2 regions of the Vibrio sp. QJM3NY_27 genome follow, and region 2 is predicted to be linked to the other one. Evidence: predicted binding sites of a transcription regulator. Region 2 holds the regulator's gene; the other holds the start of a gene.
The links. The regulator CRP, encoded in region 2, controls carbon source genes, mostly activating them, when cyclic AMP is high. The targets are predictions, from matches to a motif close to TGTGANNNNNNTCACA.
Positions count from the first base shown of each region.

Region 1: malT (HTH-type transcriptional regulator MalT) is a predicted target of CRP. The motif match lies at 5,515-5,530, and genes of this name have one in related genera.

Region 1 covers NZ_CM173512.1:964,045-973,997, reverse strand. Annotated here, with positions in the region: gene glgB (1,4-alpha-glucan branching protein GlgB) at 1-166, opposite strand, end outside; gene malQ (4-alpha-glucanotransferase) at 342-2,522, opposite strand; gene AC3CIA_RS20055 (glycogen/starch/alpha-glucan phosphorylase) at 2,699-5,152, opposite strand; gene malT (HTH-type transcriptional regulator MalT) at 5,721-8,429, shown strand; gene AC3CIA_RS20045 (polyprenyl-phosphate transporter) at 9,021-9,941, shown strand.
Region 2 covers NZ_CM173511.1:3,197,276-3,207,228, forward strand. Annotated here, with positions in the region: gene kefG (glutathione-regulated potassium-efflux system ancillary protein KefG) at 1-302, opposite strand, end outside; gene AC3CIA_RS14415 (ABC transporter ATP-binding protein) at 477-2,399, shown strand; gene AC3CIA_RS14420 (TIGR02444 family protein) at 2,396-2,866, shown strand; gene AC3CIA_RS14425 (hydrolase) at 3,143-4,135, shown strand; gene AC3CIA_RS14430 (YheU family protein) at 4,235-4,447, shown strand; gene AC3CIA_RS14435 (phosphoribulokinase) at 4,525-5,394, shown strand; gene crp (cAMP-activated global transcriptional regulator CRP) at 5,634-6,266, shown strand; gene AC3CIA_RS14445 (DUF1338 domain-containing protein) at 6,451-7,242, opposite strand; gene astD (succinylglutamate-semialdehyde dehydrogenase) at 7,500-8,957, opposite strand; gene astA (arginine N-succinyltransferase) at 8,997-9,953, opposite strand, start outside.

The DNA.
Region 1 (9,953 bases), on a different replicon from region 2:
CCTTTCCAACAATCAACTCGACTTTATTTGCCCCAGGAATCCACACACGTAATGCACCTTGCTCAGAAGGTAGGTATGGCCCTAAAAACGCAAATGGGTCAGTGAAACAAGCCTGTGATAGTTGGGTATATATTTGTTTTTGCTTTGAAATCGAACTTAGTTCCAAAACGCTTCTCCCTAACCAAACATCCAAAAAATATAATACAAAAATGCCCGCTATTAGTGCGGGCAATATAACGACGGTTTATTCTACCAGATGAGCATTCATTATTGAGTGACCGAGGTTGTAGTTTCGTACGGCGTAAGCAAAAAACCACCTATTTTCAAGCCACTCAACGTCATTACTTAGCTGCTTTTTCTCGAACGTCAGTCAGCTTAGAAGCGATACGATTTACCCCTTCGTGAGCAAATATTTCGTCCAAGTTCATTGATAGTTTACGACGCCAGTTAGGGTATTCATCGACAGTGCCAGGAATGTTTACTGGCTTGTCCATCTCTAACCAATCTTCCAGTTGAACACTAAGAAGTGTCGAACCACCAGCCGCAACGTGCAGTTGAAGTGCTTCAGCAAGATAAGAGTCCATCGGTACTTGGCTTGCACCACGACCAACACCTTCAGGTAAGAAGCCATGCCATGCCACTGAATCTAAGATACCTTGTTTGCATTCCAGACGGTCGTCGAACAAGGTTTCTAGCTGTTCTGCATCTGGGTATAAACCAATCTCTTGACCCATTTTCAAGTCATCACAATGCCAGAAGCCGCGAAGCGTTGGCATATCATGAGTACAAAGTGCCGCCATCGATTGTGGTGCATAATGTTTTGGTGAGATAAAGCCACCGTCATCTTCTGATGTTTCGAAGAAGAATACTTTGTAAGAATGCACGCCCGCATCCGCTAGGATATCGACGATTTCATCCGGCACCGTACCTAAGTCTTCACCGATAACGCTACATTGGTAACGGTGAGATTCAAGCGCCAGAATTGACAGCATGTCTTGTACTGGGTAGTAGATGTACGCACCCTTGGTTGCGTTTTCACCTTTTGGAATCCACCACAAACGCAGTAGGCCTAATACGTGGTCAATACGAAGGGCACCACAGTGCTTCATATTGGCACGGAGTAGCTTGATATATGCGTCGTAGCTTGTTTCTTGAAGCACTTCAGGATTAAGCGGTGGTAAACCCCAGTTTTGACCTAGAGGACCAAGCACATCCGGTGGAGCACCGATGCTCGCATCCATCACTAGATTGCCTTCATCGGCCCAAGTTTCGCTGCCTGAATCCGCAACACCAACAGCTAGGTCACGGTACAAACCAACGGCCATGCCTTTCTCTTCAGCAAGAGACTGTGCATCGTTGATTTGGCAATCCGCTAACCACTGCAGGTACATGTAAAGATGAACATTCTCTAGGTTCTCTTTAATGTATTTCTGTGTCGCTGGGCTTTCGAATGTACGATACTTCTCTGGGAATACTGGCCAGCCCCACATACCTGAATCTTCGGCATGTAACTCACCGTGCAGAGCATCAAACGCCGCTTGATGCATCAGGCTTTCACCACCTTCTTCTACAAACGCTAAGAACGCTTGTGCACGATCGCTGTTCTTGTCTAGATGACGAGTCTTAAATTCTGCGAATAACAGAGGCAAGATACTCATCTTAAGCTCAGACACTTCGGTGTAGTTTACCCAGTGCGCTTCACGAGCTTTTTGTAGACGCTGTTGGAATTCAGCGCTGCCTACCGTTTGTTGTGCTTCAGCACTTAATGCGAATTCAGGTACTGAGCTCACATCAATGTATAAGATGTTCAACCAACGACGTGACGACGGGCTGTATGGGCTCGCGCCTTCTGGGTTCGCTGGGAATAATGAGTGAATTGGGTTTAAGCCAACAAAATCACCACCGCGAGAAGCGATATCAGCAACAAGCTGTTTAAGGTCACCAAAATCACCAATACCCCAGTTGTGCTGAGTTCTTAGTGTGTACAGTTGAACACTTGGTCCCCAAAGCTTTTTGCCTTGCTCGATTGGTGACTGCTTGAAACACGCTTTTGGCGTAATGATCAATGTCATCTCGTAAGGCTTCTTACGGCGCTTACGGCTCACAATCAGCTTGTGGTAACCCCATGCCAAATCACTTGGCAATGCAAACACTAAAGGGCCACCCTCGGCACGCTCGTCACGAACGACTTGAGATTGAAGATAGCCTTCAAGTACCTCTCCTTGCTCGGTTTCTAAGCGCCAGCTGAACTCACTTTCACGAGCACTAACACCTAGATTAAGCGCCACCTCTACTGGCTCACCGTCACGCAAGACAAGAACTGGGTCTAGTACATCTTTTTTGTGTTTTCTTTCTGCAGATTTAAGCAGTGCATCATCGCTGCTTGTATCGTAGCCCAATGAAGCCAATAGAGACGTAATCGTCTCTTCTGATACTTGTGCTTCATCGCCCCACGCACTAACGTAACTGTCGGCAATATTTGCCATTTCTGCGACTTGTTTTAATACGGTCTGTTCTTTCATCGCTCTCTCCGAAAACGTTCTGACGCTTTCAATTTTGTAGGGTTGTTAATTTAATTTTTTACTAATCAATTAGCTTGTGACAATCAGTTTGTAAGCATCGCTATCTTTATAAGCCATCTATTTGCCCACAAGCTAATTGAGCCAAGGCAGAAACTGCCTTGGCTACTTTGGAAGTATTAACGGTTAACCGCTTCAAGTTTCCAAATGTTGTTCACGTAATCGCGAATAGAGCGGTCTGATGTGAACTTACCAACCAATGCTGTGTTAAGAATCGCTTTCTTAGCCCAACCTGCTTGGTCTTTGTACTGCTTGCCCATGTCTTCATGTGCTTTCACATAAGATGCGAAGTCAGCAAGACATAGGTACGGGTCGCCACCGTCTAGTAGGCTATCAAACGTTGCACGTAGAAGGCCTGGTTGACCTGGAGAGAACTCATCGCCAGTCAGTAGGTCTAGAGATGCTTTCAGCAGTGGGTCTGCGTTGTAGTAATCGTATGGGTTATAACCCTGAGCTTGCAATGCCACTACACCATCAACGTCTAGGCCAAAGATGTAGATGTTTTCATCGCCAACTTCTTCACGAATCTCAACGTTTGCACCATCCATCGTACCGATAGTTAGCGCGCCGTTTAGCGCCATCTTCATGTTGCCCGTACCTGATGCTTCTTTACCAGCTAATGAAATTTGCTGAGAAACGTCTGCCGCAGGAATAATGATTTCAGCCATGCTTACACGGTAGTCAGGGATGAATACCACTTTCAGCTTGTTGCCAATGCGAGGGTCGTTGTTAATCTTCTCTGCGATCTTGTTAACCGCGAAGATGATCTCTTTCGCTAGGTGGTAACCCGGTGCTGCTTTTGCTGCGAAGAAACATACGCGTGGCTCACACTCGAAACCAGGTTCGTTAAGAATACGGTGGTACAGAGATAGAATGTGTAGCAAATCTAGGTGCTGACGCTTATATTCGTGAAGACGCTTGATTTGCACGTCGAAGATAGCGTTAGTATCTAGCTCGATACCCATGTTCTCTTGAACCCAATCAGCAAGGCGCTGTTTGTTTTCTTTCTTAACAGCCATGAATTCTTTTTGGAATTTCGCGTCTGTTGCAAACTTAGCGATGCCTTCTAGCTGCTCAAGTTTTGCTGGCCACTCAGTGCCGATCTTGCCAGTAATTAGCGTAGATAGCCCTGGGTTACAGAACTTCAACCAACGACGTGGCGTGATGCCGTTCGTTACGTTAGTCAGTTTGCCAGGGAAGATTTCGTTGAACTCTGGGAACAAGTCTTTCTTAACCAGTTGAGAGTGAAGCGCAGCTACACCGTTTACTTTGTAAGAGCCAATCACACATAGGTTTGCCATGCGAACCATGCGGTGGAAACCTTCTTGGATGATAGAAAGCTTCGCTTGCTTCTCACCGTCACCAGGCCACATCTTGCGAACTTCTTGCATGAAGCGGTGGTTGATTTCAAAAATGATTTCCATGTGACGTGGAAGAAGACGGTTGATCAAAGATTCAGACCAAGTCTCTAATGCTTCTGGAAGTAGTGTGTGGTTCGTGTATGCGAACGTATGAGCACTGATTTCCCAAGCTTGGTCCCAAGTTAAACCTTTCTCATCGATCAGGATGCGCATCAATTCAGGGATAGCGATCGTTGGGTGCGTATCGTTCAGTTGAATCGTTTCTTGCTTAGGCAGATCTTCTAGAGAGAAACCTGCTGCTTCGTGACGACGTAGAATATCGCGAACAGACGCTGCTGAGTGGAAGTACTGCTGCATTAGACGCAGTGTCTTACCTTTCTCGTGGTTGTCGTTCGGGTAAAGTACTTTAGTGATGTTGCCTGCATCGATTAGCGAGTGTTGCGCTTCGAAGTAGTCACCGTTGTTAAAGCTTGCTAATGAGAATGGTGCGATTGCCTGACATTCCCAAAGACGCAATGGGTAAACTGTGTTTGACTCGTAACCTACGATAGGTAGATCCCAAGGCATTGCTTTCACTTCCATACCCGGAACCCAAGTACGAACTTCTTTACCGTCGATATATTCAACTTCTACATGACCGTAAAAACCAATGTGTTGTGCTAGTTCTGGACGAGCTACTTCCCATGGGTAACCTTCAACACCACGCCATGCGTCAGGTGCTTCTTGTTGACGACCGTCTTGGAAAGACTGTTTGAATAGACCGTATTCGTAGTGAAGACCGTAACCTACTGTTGGGTATTCTTGAGCGGCACAAGAATCCATGAAACAAGCAGCAAGACGACCAAGGCCACCGTTACCTAGTGATGGGTCACGTTCTTCTTCTAGAAGGTCAGTTAAGTTTTGACCTAGCTCTTCCATTGCATGAGTGATTTGCTCATACAGACCCATGCTGATCAGGTTATTACCTGTTAAACGACCAATCAAAAACTCTAGTGAAAGGTAGTTAACGCTCTTCGCGTTCTTAATTTTTTCGTCATTTTCAGTTTCTAACAGATCAAATGTTGTCAATTCTGCTAGCGCACGCCCCATTGCTAGGTACCATGCGCGGCTATCTGCGTTTTCAATCGTTGTTGCGTAGGTTGCAGATAAATGCTTCTTAACGCTTTCTTGGAACGACACTTTATCGAAAGTTTTTTGCTGAGTTGGTTTCATTTCAGAAATCTCGCTTTTAATAGTTCTAATTCATCTGTCACATATCGTGCATGGTCACCATTAACTAAACATCCTCCCGCTAACGCGACAAACTAGGAGTAGATGGGAGGGCGTAGGGGGCGTACCGACATAGGGTTAGTGATCTGACTCTCATGTTCTGACTTCGAACAAAAACTTGGAGTGACTAAGATCACAAGCTCCCGTTCGATAACTTACCTTCAATTGATGTGACTTTTATTTAACCGGATTAAAGTCATTATCAAATTTGATATTCAGATCACGAAAATAATTTCTTCCTCTCATCTTTTGCATAGATTTACGTGTTGGGATGAAGGATGTCACATTCACAAACCAACCCGCTATGTGAGCAAAGTCTCAAATAAAGGGCGTAGAAGCCTAAAAACATGCAGGAGTGCAAGGTTTCTGAGGAGGATCATAGTCGGTGCCGTTTTGCTTCACGTAATATGATTGAAGACTTAAGTAATTAGGCTGATGTCATTCGATTACACTCAACGATAGATTGAGGTAATCCAGAACATAAGCCACGGAATAGGTGAAAAACTTCGACATGTGGATCCCTTCGAAACTGACTCGTCCCGGCCGCTTACATAATGCAATCCTACGACCTAGGGTTCTCGATCTGCTCCAACACGCAGATTGCTATAAGCTTGTATTATTCCGCTCTCCAGCGGGGTACGGCAAAACCACAATGGCAGCTCAATGGCTGGTAGATAAGCCCAATGTGGGTTGGTACAGCATTGATGAAAGTGACAACGATGCCTTTCGCTTTATCAACTACCTAATGCAATCACTCAATAAAGCGACTCAAAATGCCTGCCCTAATGCCCAAAAGCTGGCAGAAAAGCGACAATTTTCATCGTTGCATTCTTTGTTAAGTGAAGTGTTTGCTGAGATGTCTGAATTCCATCACGAATGTTTCCTTGTGTTGGATGACTATCACTTGGTCAACAATGACGATATCCACGAAGCTATGCGCTTCTTCCTTAAACACATGCCTGACAACCTGACGCTTGTTGTGACTAGCCGCGGGACACCACCACTTGGCACTGCAAACCTTCGTGTTCGTGATCTGATGATTGAAATTGGAAACGATTCGCTGGCTTTTGATACTGAAGAGACGACGCGCTTCTTCAATCAACGTGTCGCCGATGGCGTAGATGACACGACCGCTGGTAGTATCTGTACTTATGTTGAGGGGTGGCCTTCGGCATTACAGCTTATTGCCCTTCAAGCTCAACATCAAAAACGTACCCTTGCGCAATCTGCAGAATCGTTCTCTCACTTTAACCATGCCCACCTTTGGGATTACTTGGTTGAAGAAGTATTCGATCTACTGGATAAAGAAACCCGACAGTTCTTGATGCAGTGTTCAGTACTTGATCATTTCAATGACGAATTAGTCTGCGCGCTTACACAGCGTGAAGACGCACTGGGTATGATCGAATCACTCAACCGATTTGGCTTATTCATCTACCCGCTTGAAGGCGAGAAAAACTGGTACCGATTCCACAATCTATTCGGTGAGTTTCTTGCCCATGAGCGCCAAGCTCGAATTCCGCAACAAGAAGCCGAGTTGCACCGGAGTGCCGCGAAAGCGTGGATCAAACAGAAAACGCCTCATCAAGCACTGCGACATGCACAACGTGCTGAAGATCCAGAGCTGATCATCCAAATCCTGACTGAACACGGTTGGCCGATGTTCAACCAAGGTGAGCTTTCATCATTAGAGATGGCGATCAAGCAACTGACTACGGATCAACTATACAGTGAGCCGAAGCTATCAATGCTGCGCGCTTGGCTGGCACAAAGTCAGCACCGTTATGATCAAGTGGGTACTTTGTTGGAAGAGGCTGAGACTCAATATCAAGCTCGAAACATTGAACTCGATACTCAGCAACAAGGCCAATACAACGCCTTGCGCGCCCAAGTTGCCATCAACAGCAATGAGCCTGAGAAAGCATTGGAATTGGCTGAGCTTTCGTTGAGCCAGTTGAACACCACCGTTTATCGTAGCCGCATTGTCGCAACCTCGGTTGTGGGCGAAGTGAATCACGTAATGGGTAACCTAAGCCGTGCGCTACCGATGATGCAACAAACAGAAAAACTGGCACGTCAGTATCAGGTTTACCATCAGGCTCTATGGGCAATTCTGCAGCAAAGCGAAATCTTGATTGCTCAAGGTTATGTTCAAGCTGCATTTGAGCTACAAGACAGCGCATTCAAATTGATCGAAGAGCATCAACTTCAATACGTTCCTCTACATGAATTTTTGCTGCGTGTTCGCGCTCAGATCTTCTGGTGTTGGAACCGACTAGATGAAGCGGAAGAATGTTGCTACAAAGGCTTAGATATCCTTGGTCACCACTCACCAAGTAAACACCTGCACAGTTACTCAATGCTGGCTCGAATTTCATTGAGCCGTGGCGAGATTGATAAAGCGTCGAAGTTTATCGACCAAATTCAACACCTGCTACGTCAATCAACTTACCACGTAGATTGGACCGCAAATGCTTCTCTTTCTTTGATTCTATTCTGGCAAGTAAAAGGCAATAAAGAGGCAATCCGTGATTGGCTAAGCGTGGCGGTTCGACCTGAATCGGCAAGTAACCACTTCTGCCAGCTTCAATGGCGAAACATCGTACGTTCTCACATCATCCTTGAGCAGTATGAAGATGCGGAAGAAGCGCTGATTTTTCTTAAGAGTGAAGCGCAGCGTTCACATCTGATTACAGACACCAACCGAAACTTGATCGTTGAAGCGGTGTTGCGTACACAAATTAACGATGAAGACAGCGCACGCGTGCTACTTGAAGAAGCGCTTCATATGACCAACCAAACCGGTATGGTTGGTAACTTCTTGGTCGACGGTGGGACTATCGGGCATATCTTGGATAAATTGAGCAACAAGCCAGGCTTAGGTGACTTAGAACGCCATCGCGCTCAACAGATCATGAAAGATATCTCAACCACCCAACGCAGCCGCTCGGTTCACTTCGATGAAGACTTTGTTGAGAACTTGGTTAATCACCCGAATATTCCTGAGCTTGTGCGCACTAGCCCACTCACCCAGCGTGAATGGCAAGTACTTGGTCTGATCTATTCTGGGTTCAGTAATGAGCAAATCGCTCAAGAGCTCGATGTAGCGGGGACCACGATCAAAACTCACATCCGTAACCTTTACCAAAAGCTGAACATTGCTAACCGCAAAGAAGCAATCAGCACAGCAGAGAACTTGCTGCAATTGATGGGGTACTAAAACGGATTCGAGATTGATTCGAGATTGATTCGAGATTGATTCGAGAAAAGCTTAAGCTAGTCACCAATGGTGGCTGGCTTTTTTTTCATCTGAAGTTTAGAGCTTAAAAATGTAGGAACTGGAAAAGAAAAAAGACAATCACCAAACGACAGGCAAAAAAATAGCCAACCGCAATAATCGCGATTGGCTCTATATATTTGTGAACAAATCATAAGTTCACTAACAACGTCAGTTGGCTAGGTGACCCTCGGCTTAAGAAGGGTCAATGAATTTAATGCAGTTAGCGTGCCAACTTTAATTCGGCGTTTTATAAGCCCTGCATCGCATAAAAACCATGAATTTGTCATGCGAATTGCAAAGTGCATTTGCATAATGCAACCAAGATGCAATATTGATAAGAGATCAGTTTCATCTCTGCTCTTAATGACAAATTACTAAGTGGTTGTATTTTAAATGTAAGGCAAATGTTCACTTCAACTTATTGCCTTACAATTAAGAGAGTAATAAAAGCCCTTCCCCAATGGCATATTCATACTTTTTTTACACTAAAGTTTGTATACTGCACAAAATCACCCTCAACTCTATGAAGCAATGAACTACTTAAGTACTTTTTTCAAAGGCATGGCAATGGGCGCAGCAGACGTTGTTCCTGGCGTGTCGGGCGGAACCATCGCATTCATCACTGGTATCTACGATACGCTGCTAGAAAGCATTCGCAGGATTAACCCTAGCGTACTTGGCTTATGGAAACGCGAAGGCTTCAAAGCCGCGTTTAACCACATCAATGGTTTCTTCCTGATTTCACTGTTCGCAGGCGTATTCACGAGCATTGCGACATTTGCAAAACTGATTTCTTGGTTATTAGTCACCCACCCCGTTCCACTGTGGTCTTTCTTCTTTGGCCTGATCTTGGTGTCGGTTTTCCATATTCTTAAGCAAGTAGAGAAGCGCGATATGATTCGATTCGTGTTTTTGCTGCTTGGCGTTGCTTTCGCCTATAGCATTACCGTGCTTAAGCCGCTGCAAATGGAGCCTACCAGTATCAATATCCTCATTGCGGGTGCGATTGCGATCTGTGCGATGATTTTACCGGGTATCTCGGGTAGCTTCATTCTGCTATTGATTGGTATGTATGGTCCGGTTCTTGGTGCGGTTAAAGAGTTCCAAATCGATGTGCTTGCGCTATTCCTTAGTGGCTGTGTGATTGGCCTACTGACTTTCTCGCACGTACTTTCTTGGTTACTGCGCTCATTCCGCGATTTCACACTAGTGTTCTTAACTGGTTTGATGATCGGTACGCTGCCTAAGATTTGGCCGTGGAAAGAGACCATCAGCTGGCGAACAAACTCAAAAGGTGAACAAGTTCCTCTGATTCAAGAAAACCTATCACCGTTTGATTTTGAAGCCGTAACCTCTCAGCCTTCTCAGCTGGTAATGGCGATTGTGATGATGTTGGCTGCTATTGCCTTGGTTCTAGGACTAGAGAAATTTGCAGAGCGCAACGTTGACTAATCATTCAACCAA
Region 2 (9,953 bases):
CCGAATGCAAATCCTTTTCCTAACACACGATCAAACCACTCCTTCAATAACGAAGGACAGGAATACATAAACAGAGGATGCTGGAACACAATCACATCGTACTCTAGGAGTAAGTCATGCTCATAAGGCACATCGATAAAGAAGTCTGGGTAGATGGCGTAGAGATCGTGAATTTTGACATGACCGAGCGACTCGACCTTTTTAACCATCATTTGATTAGCAATAGAGGTGTGTGGCTCTGGGTGTGCGTAGATTATTAACACCTTTGGCACGGCTTTGTCTGTCGAGGGAGTAGTACTCATTCCTTTGAAACATTCCTTTGAGGGCTAAACGGTGGCAAGGCCACAAGAATTTAAGCAAAAGTTATTAATATGTTATTGGCATCATAACGCAAATTGCATTGTGATCGACTTTTATCTGGTTTCAGCCTACTATGCAGGCGTCTGTTCACCTCTAATTTCTATGCTATTTCAATTATGATTACTTTCTCTGATATTCAATTGCTCCGCGGTGGTAAGCCACTCCTCGACCAAGCATCTGCGACTTTTCATCCTGGCGACAAGATCGGTTTGGTTGGTAAAAACGGCTGTGGTAAATCTACGCTGTTCGCCCTAATCAAGGATGAACTGTCTATTGATGCAGGCTCGTTCAGTAAACCAGCTCATTGGGAAATGGCTTGGGTTGCTCAAGAAACACCAGCATTAGAAAGAACAGCCATTGAATACGTGATTGATGGCGACCGTGAATACCGTGGCCTTGAAGATCAACTAGAGAAAGCGGAACAAGCCGACAACGGCACATTAGTCGCAGAGATCCACGGCAAGGTTGAAACCATTGGTGGTTACAGCATCAAAGCACGTGCTGCCGAGTTATTGGATGGCCTAGGCTTTCGCCAAGAGCAAATGACATGGAACCTAACCCAGTTCTCGGGTGGTTGGCGTATGCGTTTGAACTTAGCGCAAGCCCTTCTATGTCGCAGTGACTTACTGCTACTCGATGAGCCTACCAACCACTTGGATTTAGACGCAGTAATGTGGCTAGAGCGTTGGTTACAAAACTACCCAGGCACACTGGTTCTTATCTCGCACGATAGAGACTTCTTAGATCCTATCGTCAACCGCATCGTGCATGTTGAAAACCAGCAGCTCAATGAATACACCGGTAACTACTCATCGTTTGAAACTCAACGAGCACAAAAGTTAATCCTGCAGCAGGCAATGTTCCAAAAGCAGCAGAAACAAATGTCTCACATGCAGAGCTACATTGACCGTTTCCGCTACAAAGCATCAAAGGCTCGCCAAGCGCAAAGCCGTATTAAAGCACTAGAGAAAATGGAACAAGTGCTGCCCGCTCAGTTTGATAATCCATTCAGCTTTGAGTTTAGAGAGCCAGACGCGCTACCAAATCCAATCATGATGATGGATGAAGTATCAGCGGGCTATGATGACAATCTGATTCTAGAGAAGATTCGCCTTAATCTAGTACCCGGCAGCCGAATTGGTCTGCTTGGTCGAAATGGTGCTGGTAAATCAACGCTAATCAAGCTGCTTTCAGGTGAACTGAAACAGCAAGGCGGTGAGCTGAGCTATTCGCAAGGCGTTAAGATGGGTTACTTCGCTCAGCATCAATTGGAGACGTTGCACCCAGAAGAAACGCCACTTCAGCACATGATGCAAATTGCGCCGAAACACACCGAGCAACAACTGCGTGACTACCTAGGTAGCTTTGGCTTCCAAGGTGAAAAAGCACTCGACAAGGTGGCGCCATTCTCGGGTGGTGAAAAAGCGCGTTTAGTATTAGCGCTACTGGTATGGCAAAAGCCGAACCTGTTGTTACTCGATGAACCAACCAACCACTTGGATCTCGACATGCGTCAGGCGTTGACCTTCGCCCTACAAACGTTTGAAGGCGCGATGGTTATCGTATCGCACGACCGCTACCTACTTCGTGCGACTACTGATGATTTATACCTTGTGCACGACCGTCAGGTGGCACCGTTTGATGGTGACTTAAGCGATTACTACAAGTGGCTAACCGAACAGCAGAAAGTTGAGCGCAAAGAAGCACAAGCATTGGCACCAGCAAAAGACGGAGCCAACAGTGCAGCAGCGAAAAAAGAGCAGAAACGTAAAGAAGCCGAGTTCCGTAAACTGACGGCACCACTTCGTAAAAAGCTGACTCAATTTGAAAAGCAGATGGATAAGTTAACGCTATCTCTCGAAGAAGCTGAGCAAGAATTATCCGACACTTCACTGTATGAAGCTGAAAATAAGGCTAAACTGAATAAAGTACTCGCTCTCCAAGCGAGCAGTAAGTCACAGCTAGAAGAAGTTGAAATGGATTGGATGTCCACTCAAGAAGAGCTTGAGCAGATGGAACAGGATATGGATAGCTTATGAGCCCAGAGCACGCACCAATATCACTAACACTGGAACGACTATGGCAATTTAGCCTTCAGTATTACAGTGTGCGCGGTGTAAAGGATGCGTGCCTAGCTTTGCAAAACCAGTTCCACGGCAACGTCAATCTACTGCTGCTTCTCAAATGGCTCGATGAGCAGCAATTGTCTTTTGCCGAAGAAGAGTGGCACAAGGTACAACAGTGCTTAAGCCGCTCTGAAACCCTGCTTCATAGCTATCGAGAGCTGCGTAAGCACCTCAAACCTCAAGTCGTCGATTCCCTCTACCGTGAAGCTCTCCAATTTGAACTGCAGTTAGAGAAGCAACAGCAATCTGATCTCGTCGACTGCATTAATTCTCTTCAGCTTACGGCTAACCAGCAATCACCACTCGCTTTTCAATACTGTCGTTTATTAGGGGCAGAAAACCTCTACGACGCTTTTTCTGAACCAGCACCCCAACCCTAACGCGTTTCCTTTCTCTAATCTTCAATCAAGATCCAAGCTTACCTTGGTAGTATCGCTCTTCGTTTTCACACGGGAGTGGCGCGCATGACTGGCAATATGTTTGAAGCTCAATCTCGACAATATTCAACCAGTTACCTACATCCTATTTTTGTAACCCGTATCAGTGAAACCCTTGCGCTTATACCGAGAATCAACCAAGCTCAAATAAAAACGTGGGCGTTTCGCTAAAAGCTCAACACTTTATCAAAGCCCATAAAAGAAGCATGGACTGTTTTTATGACAATATTTACCGCAGCCGCTGGTTTATCTAATCCGCACTTACAAACCTTAGTGCCACGATTTATTAGAAAGCAGGCATTGTTTGACCCTCAATGGCAAACCTTAGAAACACCCGACGGTGACTTTCTCGATCTTGCTTGGAGCGAATCGCCAGAGGGTGACACCCCAAGTAATGAGGCTCGAAGTAACAAGCCGATATTCGTTCTATTCCATGGCTTAGAGGGAAGCTTTGAAAGCCCTTATGCCAACGGACTGATGAATGCCTTTGCTAAAGATGGCTGGCTATCAGTAATGATGCACTTTAGAGGCTGCAGCGGAAAGCCCAATCGCTTGGCTCGCGCTTACCATTCAGGTGAAGTCGAAGATGCGCGCTTTTTCCTAAGACATCTACACGCCCAGTTTCCCAATAACCCTAAGGTAGCGGTTGGTATCTCTTTGGGCGGTAACATGCTGGCGAACTATTTGGCTGAGTACGCGGACGACCCATTGCTGTCGGCGGCGACGATTGTCTCTGCACCTTTTGATCTGGCTTGTTGCTCTAGTCGTATTGAGCGAGGTTTCTCTAAGCTCTATAAAAAGTACCTGCTCAACTCTCTCAAATCGAATGCCTTGAAAAAGATTAAGCTGTTGCAAGAAAAGCTCGATATCACCGCCGAAACCATTAAGAAGATAGACAAGCTGTATGAGTTTGATGAACGGATTACTGCGCCTCTGCACGGGTTCAAGAATGCTCAGGACTACTATGCTCAGTGCTCAGCGCTTCCAAAACTTAATAAGATTAAACTACCGACTCAGATCATCCATGCCAAAGACGATCCGTTTATGACAGACGACGTAATTCCAAAGTTCGTGTTGCCTGACAACATCGACTATCGCCTGTTTCAAAAAGGCGGCCATGTGGGGTTCATTACCGGTAGCACGCTCAAACCAAGGTTTTGGTTAGAAGAAGCGTTGCCTGCTTACTATGAAAGTATCCAAGATTCGGCATAATGACCGAGCCTTTTTTAAGGACTGAGTAGTAGACGTCACTAGACACAGTAATCAACACATCAATAAACCTATTTATGAACATAAAAGAGAGAAGTATTTATGATCATCCCATGGCAAGACATTGCGCCAGAAACACTGGAAAACCTCATTAAAGAATTCGTGCTGCGTGAAGGCACAGACTACGGCGACGTAGAGGTTTCACTGCAAAACAAGATTGATCAAGTGAAACATCAATTAGCCTCAAAGGAAGTCAGCATCGTGTTTTCTGAGCTGCATGAAACCGTTGATATTCAAGTCACAAAACGCTTCTAAGCTGCGCTCATAAAGGAGCCGTGTTATAGTGGTAAACGATTGCTAACAAGTAAGTTACTCAAAAGACAAGGGTTGTCATGTCCGCTAAACATCCAATTATTGCGGTGACGGGTTCATCAGGAGCCGGCACCACCACCACCTCAGAAGCCTTCCGAAAAATGTTCAATATGATGGACGTGAAGGCCGCTTGGGTTGAAGGGGATAGTTTCCATCGCTTCACTCGACCAGAGATGGATGTCGAGATCCGTAAGGCTCGCGAGCAAGGTAAGCACATCAGCTACTTTGGTCCACAAGCCAACGATTTTGGCGCATTAGAAGAGTTCTTCCGTCAATACGGTAATGAAGGCACGGGTAAAGTCCGTAGTTACCTACATACCTTCGATGAAGCCGTGCCTTACAATCAAATGCCAGGCACCTTTACGCCATGGCAAGAGATCCCAGAAAATTCCGATGTGATGTTCTACGAAGGTCTTCATGGTGGCGTGGTAGATGGCGACATCAATGTCTCACAGCACGTCGACTTGCTGATCGGTATGGTGCCAATCGTCAACCTTGAGTGGATCCAAAAATTCGTTCGTGACACACGCGATCGTGGGCACTCACGCGAAGCAGTAATGGATTCCATTGTTCGCTCAATGGATGATTACCTTAATTACATCACCCCACAATTTTCGCGTACTCACATCAACTTTCAGCGTGTTCCAACCGTAGATACATCGAATCCACTGAACGCTAAAGGGATTCCAAGTTTAGACGAAAGCTTCGTGGTTATACGTTTGCGTGGCATCAAAAACGTCGATTTCCCCTACCTTCTAGCTATGATAGATGGCTCATTTATGTCACGCCACAACACGCTTGTGGTGCCAGGCGGCAAGATGAGTTTTGCTATGGAGCTCATTGTAAGGCCCATCCTACAACAGCTCATCGAAACCGGAAAAATAGGTTAACAAGACACCATTCTGGTTGATTACTTTTCATACCGTGATCATGTGCACAATTTTGCGTAAAAAATCGTAGCTTGGTCACGATTAAAATCAAGAAATAGTACCTGAAAAAGGATACTATTCTTAAACGAAACACAAGATAGCTTGCAGCGCTCAACGAGTGCTCTTATCCTACAAGTCAATCCAGGCTTAGCTAAAATACGGAAAGCGGCAAGCATACCCTGCAGAGGAAGTAAGATATTATGGTTCTAGGTAAACCCCAAACCGATCCAACATTAGAGTGGTTCCTTTCACACTGTCATATTCATAAGTACCCTTCAAAAAGTACTTTGATTCATGCTGGTGAAAAGGCAGAAACCTTGTACTACATCGTTAAAGGTTCTGTGGCAGTTCTTATCAAAGACGAAGAAGGTAAGGAAATGATTCTTTCTTACCTAAACCAAGGTGACTTCATTGGTGAACTTGGCCTCTTCGAAGAAGACCAAGAGCGTACTGCATGGGTTCGTGCAAAATCTCCTTGTGAAGTAGCTGAAATTTCTTTCAAGAAATTCCGTCAACTTATCCAAGTGAACCCAGATATCCTAATGCGCCTTTCAGCGCAAATGGCAAACCGTCTACAAGTAACTAGCCAAAAGGTTGGTGACTTAGCGTTCCTTGACGTAACAGGTCGTATCGCTCAAACGCTACTTAACCTAGCGAAACAGCCAGATGCAATGACTCACCCTGACGGCATGCAAATCAAGATCACTCGTCAAGAGATTGGCCAGATTGTTGGTTGTTCTCGTGAGACAGTAGGTCGTATCTTGAAGATGCTAGAAGAGCAGAACCTAATTTCTGCACACGGTAAAACTATCGTGGTATACGGCACTCGTTAATCTCGATTAACTGAGCCAAAAATTTGAAAGCCACCAAATGCAAATTTGGTGGCTTTTTTGTTTTCTAAAGATCTAGAGAGCAGATGCGAGATGCGAATGGAGCACCTCCCGCGTCCAAGCGCAAACACTCTCAAAGCGAAGCGTACCCGCATCTTTAGGGTAAAGCCCGTGCTCGTATCTTTCTTTAACCGTTGGTGCTCTCAAAGATCTTGTCAGCCGATGCTGCAACAAATCCTGTATAAATCTCACCATTCGCCATCGCATAACGCTTAGCGAACTCGTAGAAGCCACCAGGAATCACCTCATTGCCTTCAACAAATGAAACTGGCACTTTGTCTGCCATTGTAGATGATTGCTCTAATAAGACCTCTGGAGAGCCTTTAACCTGACCGCCAGATGCATTGATAGTGAAACCTGAATCACTCAAATAGTCATTCACAGTCTGTACTTCATCGAACTCATTAAGCTGGTTCACACTCACCGTAAAGTGGTTGGCACCGTAACCATGAGCCGCTAGCCAAGACGCGTATTCACTCTCTTTTGCTAGCACTTGGAAATCCGCGAAACTCAGATCCCAAAGGCGACCACCAAACAAGAACTCATGGCCTTGAAGCTTGCTTACGTCCACTTGCTCAACCAACTTAGCAACGATCTGTTGTAAGTCACTTGAACACTCTTCTACCTTCAACTCACTAATGAACACTTTCGGTTGGTTTGGGTCTGGGTGCTCATAGTGCTTAGCCACTAGTTTCTTGCTTTCAAACAAGTAATCGCCACACGCTTTATAACCTAGCTCAAGAAAAGGCTTGGCCAGTGTTTCAATGCCCAGCGGTGCAACATTGAAAGTACGCAGTGCAATATGATCATTAATCAGGGCTTCGTCTTCTTTAAGCAGATGATGAACTTTCTCAGCCGATGGGCAAAGCCTGTGAATGTAATCGTCCCATAGTGATTTAAAGAGTAGATCGGGCGTCATGGTGACTCCTTGTCAGAGGTTCTAGCAAGCTAGTAATTTGGATTAGAGAGGGAGAGGCTGGACACAGGGTCAGCAGCCATCAGCCTGTGACATACTTGTTCTATTATTATCTACCGCCCAATCTAGGTGTCGGACGTGATGGAAAAAGGAAGCGATAACACCGCTTCCTCATTACACAATTAACGAATGAATCTGTTATTCATGAACCTAGAGCTCATAAGCTTATGATTCATGAACTTATAGCTTAAGAGCTTAAACTAAAGCTCAATACCTGGGCTAAATGTCGCTGGCAGTTGAGTTTCACCACCTTCCATTGATGCCATAGGGTAAGCACAGTAGTCAGCCGCGTAGTAAGCACTTGGGCGTAGGTTGCCTGAAGCACCTGGGCCACCAAATGGTGCATCACCACTTGCGCCTGTTAGCTGGCGGTTACGGTTAACAATACCTGCACGGATATGGTCAACGAAGTATTCCCATTCAGAATCGTCTGTTGAAACTAGGCCTGCAGACAAACCAAAGCGCGTGTCATTAGCCAATTCAACCGCTTGCTCTAGCGATTGGTAACGAACTACTTGCAGCAATGGACCGAAGTACTCTTCATCTGGTAATTCAGCAATGTTGGTTGCATCAATAATACCCGGAGAAACAAACGCCGCTTCACCCGCCTTTGCTTCGACTAGGCTTACACCACCTAACGATTGCAGATTAGCTTGCGCGTCCAGAATGAATTTAGCCGCAGCTTCAGAAATTTGTGGCCCCATGAATGGTGCAGGCTCAGCGAATGGCTGATCGACACGAATCTTCAAGGTCGCAGCCACGAGCTTGTCCAGCAGTTGATCGCCCTTCTCTCCAACAGGCACATACAAGCGACGTGCACATGTACAACGTTGACCCGCACTGATGAAAGCCGATTGAATGATGGTATAAACCGTCGCGTCAGCATCACCAAATTGGTCAGTGATCACCATAGGGTTGTTGCCGCCCATCTCTAGCGCTAACATCTTGCCCGGTTGACCTGCGAATTGACGGTGAAGGATATGACCAGTATTCGCACTACCTGTGAATAGCACGCCATCAAGGCCTTTAGCATCAGCCAGTGCGATACCTGTCTCTTTAGCGCCTTGCACTAGGTTAATCACGCCAGCAGGAAGGCCAGCTTCTTGCCATAGCTTCATCGCAAACTCACCCGTCCAAGGTGTCTGCTCTGACGGCTTAAATACCACGGTATTACCCGATAGCAGTGCCGGAACAATATGACCGTTAGGTAGGTGACCAGGGAAGTTGTAAGGACCAAATACCGCCATTACGCCTAATGGGCGATGACGCAGTACGATTTGGTTGCCTGCGGCTTCACGTGAAGCTTCACCCGTACGTTCGTGGTAAGCACGAATAGAGATAGCGATTTTACCCGCCATCGCACCCGCTTCAGTGCGAGTTTCCCAAATCGGTTTACCCGTCTCTTTTGCAATAATCTGTGCAATTTCTTCGCTGTTCTCTTTTACCTTCTCAGCAAAGTTCAACACGATCGCTTCGCGCTCTGCAAAGCTCATCTTTTTCCATACTAAGAAAGCGTCACGCGCCGCTGCTACTGCAGATTCAACCTGTGCTGGAGTTGCACTATCGCCTTGCCACACGACTTCATTATTATATGGGCTTACTGATGTCATGGCGTCGCCTTGACCTGCCACCCACTGTCCTGCTATCCACTGAGTCATACTTCTATCCTTAAAATCTTCGACAGATAATCGCCGCTCTTATTGAGCCAACATGCGAACGAATTCGCCTTCTTTTACTTCAAGAGCGCTTGCTACTTCAGATGATAAAATCACTGTGTCGCTAGCTTGGTCATACGCGCCTTTCGCGGCTACTGCGCGGAAGTTCTCAAACGAGGTATTACCAATTAGGAAGTCTTTAGAGCTTGAATGCTCTGCAATTGTCACTTGAGCTCGAATCGCATGACGCACTGATTCGATATTTCTTAGATCACACTCAACCGTTGGGCCCCCATCAAAGATGTCGACATAGCCACGGTTGGTGAAACCTTCACGTTCCAGCAACTTAAGTGCAGGGCGCGTATTGTCATGAACCACTCCAATTACTGCCTGAGCTTCTTTGCTCAGTAGGTTCACATAGATAGGTAACTTCGGCATTAGGTCAGCAATGAAGCCTTTCTTACCAATACCCGTTAGATAATCAGCGAGCGTAAAATCAATCGAGAAGAAATGCTCTTGCAGCCATTTCCAGAAAGGAGAGTTACCTTCTGCATCTGATACGCCACGCATCTCAGCAAAAATCGTTTTCGAGAAACGCTCTGGGTGTTCTGACATGATCAAGAAGCGACACTTAGACATCAAACGACCATTCAATCCACCACGGAAAGCAGGACGTAAGAACAGTGTGCAGATTTCACTGCATCCGGTGTAGTTATTGCCGAAAGTAAGTAGCTTCACGACGTTATTAACGCCAAGCTTCTGCGATGAGTGAACCACTTTGCTGATGTGGTAAGAGTAAAACGGAACATCCCAGCCAATTGAGGCTTCGATGCCTGTGGTACCCGCGACTTCTCCGGTTTCGGTATCGAAGCCAACCATTAGGTAGCCTTCGTCGCCGGGTTCAGTCACATCTTGTTTAGCAAAGCTGTATTCAGAGTGAGTAATACGGTTGGTTAACAGTTCTTCGTTAACCGGAAGAGATGTGAATCCGTGACCAGA